Regions from separate parts of the Salinispirillum marinum genome, predicted to be linked through region 2. Evidence: predicted binding sites of a transcription regulator. Region 2 holds the regulator's gene; the other holds the start of a gene.
What was found. The regulator FNR, encoded in region 2, switches genes on or off when oxygen is low (the NO sensors DNR and NnrR bind a similar motif). The targets are predictions, from matches to a motif close to TTGATNTANATCAA.

Region 1 (4,960 bases), 320 kb from region 2:
CAGGTGCCGTAGAAGCCTGGGTTGAGGCCATTGATACCGACACCTTTCGCCTACAAGTCAGTGGCGCCAGTGAAGTCAATGTCGGCTTGTTGCAAGCGGAAACGGCGCGCGTACAAGCCTCCGGCGCCAGCCAGGTGACCATTGACCGCCTGCATACGCAAAGCTTGGATGCCGACGCATCCGGCGCCTCACAGATCACCTTAGCCAACGGTGAGCCGATGGCCTTGTTGATCGCTCAGGCCAGCGGGGCCAGCCAAATAGAAGCCCACAACCTGCCCACCACGGAAGCCAATGTCGCCGTGAGTGGTGCCTCAAAGGCACAGGTCCATGCGCTCGAACAACTGAACGTCGAAGCCAGTGGTGCCTCACGCGTGGACTATCTCGGCAACCCGCGCATTCAGCAACGCACGTCAGGCGCGAGTAACGTGCGGGCGGTACGCTGAAATCACCTAGGTAAACGCTATTTTGCCGACACATGCTTGGCTAAAAAGCGGTCCAAGCTGTCGGCAAAGGCCTTTCGGTCGTTTTGATTGAGAGCCGCCGGGCCACCCGTGTGCACACCGCTGGCACGCAGATTCTCCATAAAGTCACGCATGTTGAGGCGTGCCTTTATGTTTTGTGTGGTGTACAGCTCGCCACGCGGGTTTAGGGCATGGCCGCCCTTCTCAATCACTTCGGCCGCCAAGGGAATGTCGGCCGTAATCACCAAATCGCCCGCGTTTAACCGCCGCACGATTTCATTATCGGCCACGTCAAAACCTTGCCCCACTCGCAGGCTATCGATCCACTGCGACGGTGGCGTCTTCATCGGCTGGTTTGCCACCAGCGTCATGGGCACCCCAACGCGCTCCGCCGCCCGGAACAAGATTTCCTTGATTACGCTTGGACAGGCATCGGCGTCGACCCATATTTTCATGGTTGCTTTATTGCTCGTCATGACTGTGCAAACCGCCGCCACAACCATTTTTCTGCTTCTACCAATAGCAGTACCAACACCCCGTACACCAGCATCATGACCCAGTGAGCCAGGCTTATGGGTGCGCTGTAAAACAGCAGGTTCATGATGGGGGTATATACAAAAGCCAGTTGCGCCAACATCATGGCGGCAATGCCGTACCAAATCCACGGATTCGACAACCACGGCAGGTGAAATACACTGCCCCGCAGTGAACGACAGTTCAGCAGAAATACACTTTGCACCACAACGAATAGGGTAACGGCTAAGGTTCGGGCGACGGCTTCCGTTTCGCCTTGCGCTAACGCCCATTGAAAGAGCCCAAACGCACCCAGCAGCAACCAGGTGCTCACGGAGACCACCCGCAGAATCATTTCCCACGTCAGCAGTGGTGCGTCCGGTGATCTAGGCGCGCGGGCCATCAGCCCCGTCTCTTTGGGTTCAAAGGCTAACATTAAGCCAAGAAAAACGGCGGCGGTGGTGTTCAACCACAAGGCTTGCACCGGCAATACCGGCAGGGCGGTGCCGAGCAGAATGGCCACCATGATGACAAAACCCTGCCCCAGGTTGGTCGGCAACACCCAGGTGATGAACTTCACTAGGTTGTCAAAAACGTTACGTCCTTCTTCGACGGCACCGGCTATGGTGGCAAAGTTATCATCCGTCAACACCATGGCCGCCGCTTCTTTCGCCACTTCGGTACCGCCCTTACCCATGGCGATTCCAATATCCGCTTGTTTGAGGGCGGGGGCATCATTCACCCCGTCGCCAGTCATCGCCACGACATGCCGTTTGGCTTGCAGTGCGGTCACCAGTTTTAACTTTTGTTCGGGGGCTACCCGCGCAAAGACCGCCACCTGTTCCACTTCTTGTAAAAGTTCATGGTCGCTCAGGGCGGACAATTGTTGCCCGGTCAATACACGGTGTTCTTGAACGTCTGCTTGAACGTATGAGTGACGGGCGATACCCATTTGCTCGGCGATGGCTTTCGCGGTCAACGTATGATCACCGGTGATCATCTTCACTTGAATGCCCGCTTGCTGGCAGGCATGAACGGCACGTATGGCTTCTGCACGGGGCGGGTCGATCATGGCTTGCAAGCCGACAAAGGTCAGGTCTGGCAGCGTGTCGGTGGCCATTAAATCCACCAGGGTTGGCGCATCGGCAGCAATACGCGCGTGCGCAACCGCCAAGACACGCAGGCCCTGGGTCGCCAAGGCTTCTACTTGCGCCAATACCTGATCTGCGGACAACGGTTGTGTGATTCCATCGGGCGCCATGGCTTGGGTGCACCGCTGCAAAATGCGCTCAACCGAACCTTTAAAAACAACGCGATGTTCATCCTTAGACTCTACATCAAGGTGCCTTGTTGCCATATATTGCTGGTCAGACTCAAAGGGTAGCACATCCACTCGGGGCATCCGTTGGACACAATCCTGCAACGACAAGCCGCCCTTTACCGCCGCCACCAACATAGCCCCTTCGGTCGGGTCACCCTGTATATCCCAAATACCCTCATGCTGTGTCCACTGCGAGTCATTGCAAAGCACACCACCGCTCAATAGGGCTTGCAGCGCCTCGGGCAGCGGCTTCACGACCTTGCCATCGGCGTCACGAATATCGCCTTCCGGCTGATAGCCAGACCCGCTCACACGATAGGTTTGCCCGCCCGCGTACAGGTACTGCACCGTCATTTGGTTTTCCGTAAGGGTGCCTGTTTTGTCGGAACAAATAATGGTGGTTGAGCCAAGGGTTTCGACAGCGGGCAATTTGCGCACAATGGCATGACGTCGTGCCATGCGCCTTACCCCAATCGCCAGTGTTATGGTCACTACCGCGGGCAAACCCTCAGGTATAGCGGCCACAGATAAGGCCACCGCCGCGATAAAGGTATCCACCCAATATTGTCCACGGGCCAACCCAACTGCAAAGGTGAGTGCCGCGAGGGTGAGAATCACCCATAACAAAATTTTGCTGAAGGCCTGAATCTTCTTCGTCAAAGGCGTTTCAAGCGTCACGGCGTTGTTGATTAAGCGCGCGATCTTACCCGTTTCCGTTTGATCACCGGTTGCTATAACAACGCCAGTGGCTTGACCATATGTCACCAGTGTACTGGCAAAAGCCATATTAATGCGGTCGGCCAGCACGGTGTCTTTGGCTAGACTGACGCGTTGTTTTTGTACCGCGACCGATTCTCCGGTCAGCGCAGATTCATCCACCTGAAGATTTCGATTTTCAATCAACCGCACATCCGCTGGCACTTTGTCGCCAGACGCCAACAATACAATATCGCCGGGTACGAGTTCATCGGCCGGTACGGTGTGCTTTTTACCGTTACGCACCACCACCGCATTGGCAGACAACATTTGTCGTAATGAATTTAAGGCTTGCTCTGCCTTGGATTCTTGCAGATAGCCAATCATCGCATTCACCAACACGACGGAAAAAATGACCACCGAATCGATATATTCACGTAATAGGAAAGTAACTGCGGTAGACAACAGTAAAATATAAATCAGCGGATTATGAAGTTGCAGCAAAAAGCGCTTAATGGCTGATGTGGTTTTTTGTGTTGAGATACGGTTAAATCCAAACAAGCGTTGTCGCTCTGCCACATCCTCGGTACTTAAACCGCGGTGATGATGGCTGCGCACTTCCGCCAACACATCTTCCTCGGCCAAGTGGTGCCATAGCGCTTGGGGTAACGGTAAACTCATGATTTCTGCTCAGAACCTTTAATATCAATAAATGCTAACACACATTGTTATGGTAATAGGTGATAGAGATCAAACATCGTTTTCGTTGCCGTCTCGAAAAGCCTACTAGCCATCATTCTTATCTTGCGCTATCGTTTCGTTTTTAATTGCCACTCCCTTTCACTTAACTTGTATTTAACGAGGCCCGTGTGAGTATTTCTGCCTTAGATCAGAAGCTGGACATGTACCGTTCGGAATTAAAACGCTTGGAAGAAGCGCGTACTGCAATTGCAGAAAAAGAAGAGCGTACGCAAAAAATTATTACCGACATGGAAGATGCTTGCAAAGCGTTAGATATCCCCGTTGAAGAGATATTTCGGCGCTTGGAAAAACGTATTGAACGCTGGATTAAATCACGCAGTAACGAAGATGAAGGTATTCACCAACATTTGAAGAGTTATTACGCGCGGGTTATCAGCGAAGGGCATAAAGAAAAGGCTAAGGCGCGTCCGGCAGAACCTAAGTTACCGACCGGCACTTATTTGAACCCTTATACTCAGGAAACGCTGGAGAAGCGGACCCGTACACCGGCTCAGCTCAGTGAATGGGTCAGTATCTACGGCTTAGGAACGGTAGAAACCTGGCGTCGCTGATCGGGCTCCGCGCTCAGCGTGCTTGAAAGCGCAACAGTCGAGTCGTTAGCAGGATACTGGCGGTGGTTAAACCCGCCGTCAGACCAATCCAAAACCCTGGCGCGCCAATCGGTGCATCGGTCAGCCATGGGGTAAAGGTGAGCACATACCCCAAGGGCAAGCAGATCGCCCAGAACGACAACAGCATAATAAACATCGGAATGCGCGTATCACGATAACCGCGCAAAGCGCTGATCGCCGTAACCTGCACCACGTCCGCAATTTGGAAGACCGCACCAAACACCAGCAATTGGGTGGCAACCTGCCGCACGGCCGTATCTTGCGTATACAGACTCGCCAAGAGATCGCGTGAAAAGAAGAGCAGCGGCGCGTAAACCAAGGCGATCCCAAGTGCCAGAACAATCGCACTGCGCCCCAACAAACGGGCTGTGTCCGGTGCCTTAGCACCCACTAAAAAACTGATGCGCAAGGTCAACGCCATGCCCAAACTGAGCGGTACCATAAACAACAACGACACGACGTTTAAAACGATTTGATGTCCCGCCACCACCACAGCCCCCAGCGGGGCCAAAAACAAGGCGATCACGGCAAACATGCTGGCTTCAACAAATATCGTAAAACCGATGGGCACCCCAAGCCGCAGCAAGCGCCCAATG
Region 2 (4,960 bases):
CATCGGCACTTACATGGTCATCGGCGCTTTCGTGGGCGGCCTGACCAGCTTTTTACCCACTATGTTTTCTCCGGCCTTGCGAGTGTTCGCAGCGCTCTGGGTAATTGCACTCGGCCTGTACATCACCGGTTGGTGGCGCGTGCTGGTGCGCCTTGAAACCTTGGGTAAACAGGTGTGGCGCCACATTCAGCCGCATACCCGTAAAGTGCTACCCATCAACTCGTGGCCTCGCGCCATTGCCGCTGGCGCCCTGTGGGGTTGGTTGCCCTGCGGGCTGGTATACAGCGTCTTGGGCTTAGCGTCGTCGAGCCAATCCATCACCTTGGGCGCCGGTGTGATGCTGCTGTTCGGCGTGGGCACCTTGCCCAGCATGTTGGGCGCGATGATGTTTGCGCAAAGGTTGCAAAGGATTATGCAACATCCTGGGGGTAAAACATTGGCCGGACTGCTGCTGTTGGCGTTAGGACTCTGGATGCTGTGGCCCTTCATTGCGCCAATGCCGGGCCATCTGCATGCGTTCGACCCGCATGCGCTTATGGCTCTGTTATGGCACAATAGCGCATCTGTTTTAACGTAGAGCCATTTATGACGCATTGGATCTTTGGCTACGGGAGCCTGATGTGTGCCGATAGCCGGGCCCGTACCGGTGTCACGGGTGAAGCCTTTCCGGTTATTTTGCATGGGGTAGAGCGCGGCTGGAATGTCCCGATTGCGGGTGCGCAACTCAGTGTAGTCGGCATTCACCGCCAAGCGGACAAGAAAACAGGCGGTGTTTTGTTTCCGTTAAACGACAGTGAATTACGTCACTTTGATGCGCGTGAAGTGGAATACGAGCGTGTCCCTTTGGCCCGCGAACAACTGGAGCTGGTGCGCGGCCATCAATTGCCCGAAGGCGAATACTGGGTGTATATGCCGCAGCCTTCCGAGAGCCACCACCCGATTGCACAAAGTTATCTCGATGTTATTTTGCACGGCTGCCTGCAGGAAAGTATGGACTTTGCCCGTCACTTTCTACGCCACACCAGCGCGTGGAAAACGCGCCTCAACGACCGGGATGAACCACTGTACCCGCGGCCATTAAATCCCAAGCAACAGGTGGTCATTCCTTTAATTGAACATTTGCTCAACGAAGCGACCGAACACATCACACCTCCTCAATGAAGAGGCTTTACTCTCAATAAGGTTGGTGTTAAAACGCGCCTTTGAAAACTCTCTGCACTGTGATCGCCATGACCACCATCAGCTATACCGAAGACACTGTGACGCCAAGCACGGCGGCAGACAAAAAGCGTCGTACCGAATTCAACAAACTGCAAAAGCGTCTGCGCCGTGAGACAGGACGTGCGATTGCCGACTTTAATATGATTGAAGATGGCGACAAGATCATGGTGTGCCTGAGCGGTGGTAAAGACTCCTACACCATGCTGGAAATTTTGCGCAACTTGCAGAAAAGTGCGCCCATTCGGTTTGAACTGGTGGCGGTGAACCTGGACCAAAAGCAACCCGGCTTTCCGGAGCATATCCTGCCGGAGTATCTTGAACAGCAAGGTATTGCTTATCACATTCTCGAACGCGATACCTATAGCATCGTGCAAGAGGTCGTGCCGGAAGGAAAAACCACCTGTGGTATTTGCTCGCGGTTACGGCGCGGTACACTGTATGCGTTTGCCGACGAAATCGGCGCCACCAAAATTGCCTTGGGTCATCACCGAGACGACATTCTAGAGACCTTTTTTCTGAACCTGTTTTACGGTGGTAAGCTGAAAGCCATGCCACCGAAACTGCGCTCGGACAGCCAGCGGAACATCCTGATTCGTCCTCTTGCCTACTGCAAAGAAAAGGACATACAGGTGTTTTCCGACTACCTGAAATTCCCCATCATCCCCTGTAACCTCTGTGGCTCACAGGAGAATTTACAACGCCAGAACATCAAGCAGATGATTGTGGATTGGGACAAGCAGCACCCCGGCCGTTCGGACATCATGTTCGCCGCCCTGCAAAATGTCGCACCTTCCCAACTGGCGGACGGTAAGCTGTTTGACTTTTCCGGGTTGACCAGCAACAGTATACCCATGCAATCGGTCGGATTTTCTGAACACGATGGCCCGTTGGCACAAACGCGCGTGCGCAGTTTTGTGCCAACTGACGACACTCATGTCAGCGATGGCACGGACATCCTGGCCCAGTAGAGGCGTCCGTACTGAACAAAAAATGGAAGAACCGCTATGGCTTTACAATCGACGGCCTGCAAGACCTGCTCACTTAACCCGCTGTGCTTGCCGGTATCGCTATCCTTTGCCGACATTGAAAAACTGGACGAGATCATCAAGCGTGGCCGACCGATTCAAAAGGGTGAACACCTCTTTCATCAAGGTGATGCATTTACCTCCGTCTACGCTGTACGCACCGGCACCTTAAAGACCTATACCCTGACCAAAGACGGTGAAGAACAAATCACCGGCTTTCATTTGGCCAGTGAGATGATCGGTCTGTCCAGTTATGACGTTGCCACCTACCAAGCCTCGGCCAAGGCATTGGAAACCACCAACGTGTGTGAAATCCCCGTCGCCCTCTTGGATGAATTGAGCAACCAATTGCCTGACTTGCGGCGCCAAATCATGCGTATCATGGGGCGTGAAATCCGTGAAGATCAACAAATGATGATGCTGCTGTCGAAAAAGAGTGCTGAAGAACGTGTCGCCTCCTTTTTGCTCAGCTTGGCCCATCGTTTTAAACGACGGGGTTACTCCGAGCGCATGTTTCGTCTGACCATGTCACGCTCTGACATGGCCAATTTCCTGGGTTTAGCGGTTGAAACCGTGAGCCGGGTCTTTACCCGTTTTCAACATCAAGAACTGATCAGTTTTGGTGGGAACGCGAAAGAGATTCATGTGCTACAGCATGGTGAACTGTGCAACATCGCTTCACTCAGCGACGCGGAACGTCTCGAATTGGGGTTACTCGATCTCACGAACAGCTGACGCAGATCAACAATTCTCCTTTGTCCCTACGTACACTAGGGTTATCACGAAAAGGGGGGATGCGTTATGTACATTGATACCATTGTTGTCGCTGGGGTGGCTGCGGTCTTATTGACCATTGCGTTTGCCGGTGGGTTCTTCTGGTTTATTTACAAAGACGCGCACAAAGACGATAGAAAATAACGCACAGCGGCTGTTGTATGCACCTCTGCTGTCATTTTTAACCTACAGTGGGGGTTCGAATCCGGCATGACCGGGGAAATTATTTTCGTTCTAGCGTTACTGGCCATCACCATTGTTGTTTTCATTACTGACCTCGTCCGTATGGACTTGGTGGCGATCGGCGTCATGATTGTTCTGGCGTTGTCGGGCGTTATCACACCGGCGCAGGCGGTTGCCGGATTCGGCGAACCGGTTGTTGTGATGATCGCTGGCTTGTTTATCGTCGGCGAGGGCTTAGCCAGTACCGGCGTGGCAGCCAGCGTAGGGCGATGGATCCTACGTGTAGGTGGCCGCTCGGAAACCCAACTGCTGTTGGTCATTCTTCCTGTGGTGGCCATTCTTTCTGCTTTTATGAGCTCTACCGGTGCGGTGGCCCTGCTGATTCCCGTGGTGCTTAGTATGGCGCGCGCTTCCGGCTTTAATGCTTCTCGAATCCTCATGCCGCTGGCCTTTGCGGCTTTGATTGGCGGCATGCTGACGCTGATTGGCACCCCTCCCAACATCATTGTGACCGATGCCTTACACAGCGCAGGGTTGGATTCCTTTGGCTTCTTTGCCTTCACTCCCCTTGGGGTGGCCGTTCTGGTGGTGGGCAGTCTGTATTTGATCCTGGTTGCCCGCCACCTTCTGCCGAAAAAAGAAACCCACGATGTTCAAGCCGGATTCTCGCTGCACTCATTGTTTGAGCGCTATGCAGTGGAAGATCAATTATTTCGCTTACTGGTTCCCGACGACTCACCCTTGGTCGGTAAAACGGTGATTGAGGCCGGTCTGCGCAGCGAATACGAGACCACGGTGTTCGCCAGCCGCCATCGCGGTGGTTCTTTGTCGACGTTGGATGCCGTGTTGGCCAACACACGCGTACGCGGCGGCGATACCCTGTACGTTTACGGACGACGAGCTGATGTGGAAAGACTGGGCAGTGAGCAAAGTATCGCACTGTCCGCACTCAGCCATGAAGAACACCGCCGGGTACAAAAGTTTTTTGGTGCCATGGAGGTATTGGTTACGCCACAGTCACCGCTCGAAGGCCGCACACTCAAAGAGCTGCGTTTTCGTGAACGCTTTCAAGCCAGTGTGGTAGGGGTTCGACGGCAGAATGAAACCCTGCAAACCGCCTATCAAACCACACCGTTAGCGGTCGGTGATACGCTGTTGATCTCCGCCAGTTGGGACCGCTTGCGCAGTCTCGATGGCGGACACAGTTTCGTCGCGCTGACCCGTCCGCTGGAAATGCAAGAAGCGCCCTTGCATGCTGAGAAAGCACGCCATGCCACCATTATTATTCTTAGTATGATTCTGGTCATGACCACCGGGTGGTTGGACAATTTAACCACCATACTGGTGGCTGCAATCCTGATGATTGCGTCCGGTTGTCTCAACATTACCGAGGCCTACCGCTCCCTGAACGGGCGGAGCTTGGTCCTGATCGCCGGTATGATTCCGTTAGCGCTCGCCATGCAAACCACTGGGGCCGCTGAGCTGATCGTACAAGAAACGCTGACGCGCTTTGGCGATCTCCCTCCGGTGTGGATATGCGCCGGTGTCTTTGTGGTGACATCACTGTTGAGTCAGTTTATTTCCAACACCGCCACCACGGTGTTAATGGCGCCGATCACGCTGGCCATTGCACAGGGTTTGGGGCTAAACCCTATGCCCTTTATGATGGCCATCGCCATTGCGGCATCAACAGCTTTTGCAACACCGATCGCGTCACCGGTCAACACCTTGATCGTCACACCCGGCAACTATCGTTT

Region 1: ACFOSD_RS02240 (cation-translocating P-type ATPase) is a predicted target of FNR. The motif match lies at 3,732-3,745, and genes of this name have one in related genera.

The regions. Positions count from the first base shown of each region.
Region 1 is NZ_JBHSAL010000001.1:449,886-454,845, forward strand. It holds gene ACFOSD_RS02230 (GIN domain-containing protein) at 1-443, shown strand, start outside; gene ACFOSD_RS02235 (YaiI/YqxD family protein) at 461-916, opposite strand; gene ACFOSD_RS02240 (cation-translocating P-type ATPase) at 934-3,672, opposite strand; gene ACFOSD_RS02245 (hypothetical protein) at 3,861-4,304, shown strand; gene ACFOSD_RS02250 (MATE family efflux transporter) at 4,318-4,960, opposite strand, start outside.
Region 2 is NZ_JBHSAL010000001.1:126,850-131,809, forward strand. It holds gene ACFOSD_RS00655 (sulfite exporter TauE/SafE family protein) at 1-577, shown strand, start outside; gene ACFOSD_RS00660 (gamma-glutamylcyclotransferase family protein) at 586-1,161, shown strand; gene ttcA (tRNA 2-thiocytidine(32) synthetase TtcA) at 1,230-2,189, shown strand; gene fnr (fumarate/nitrate reduction transcriptional regulator Fnr) at 2,226-2,981, shown strand; gene ccoM (cytochrome c oxidase subunit CcoM) at 3,048-3,164, shown strand; gene ACFOSD_RS00680 (SLC13 family permease) at 3,231-4,960, shown strand, end outside.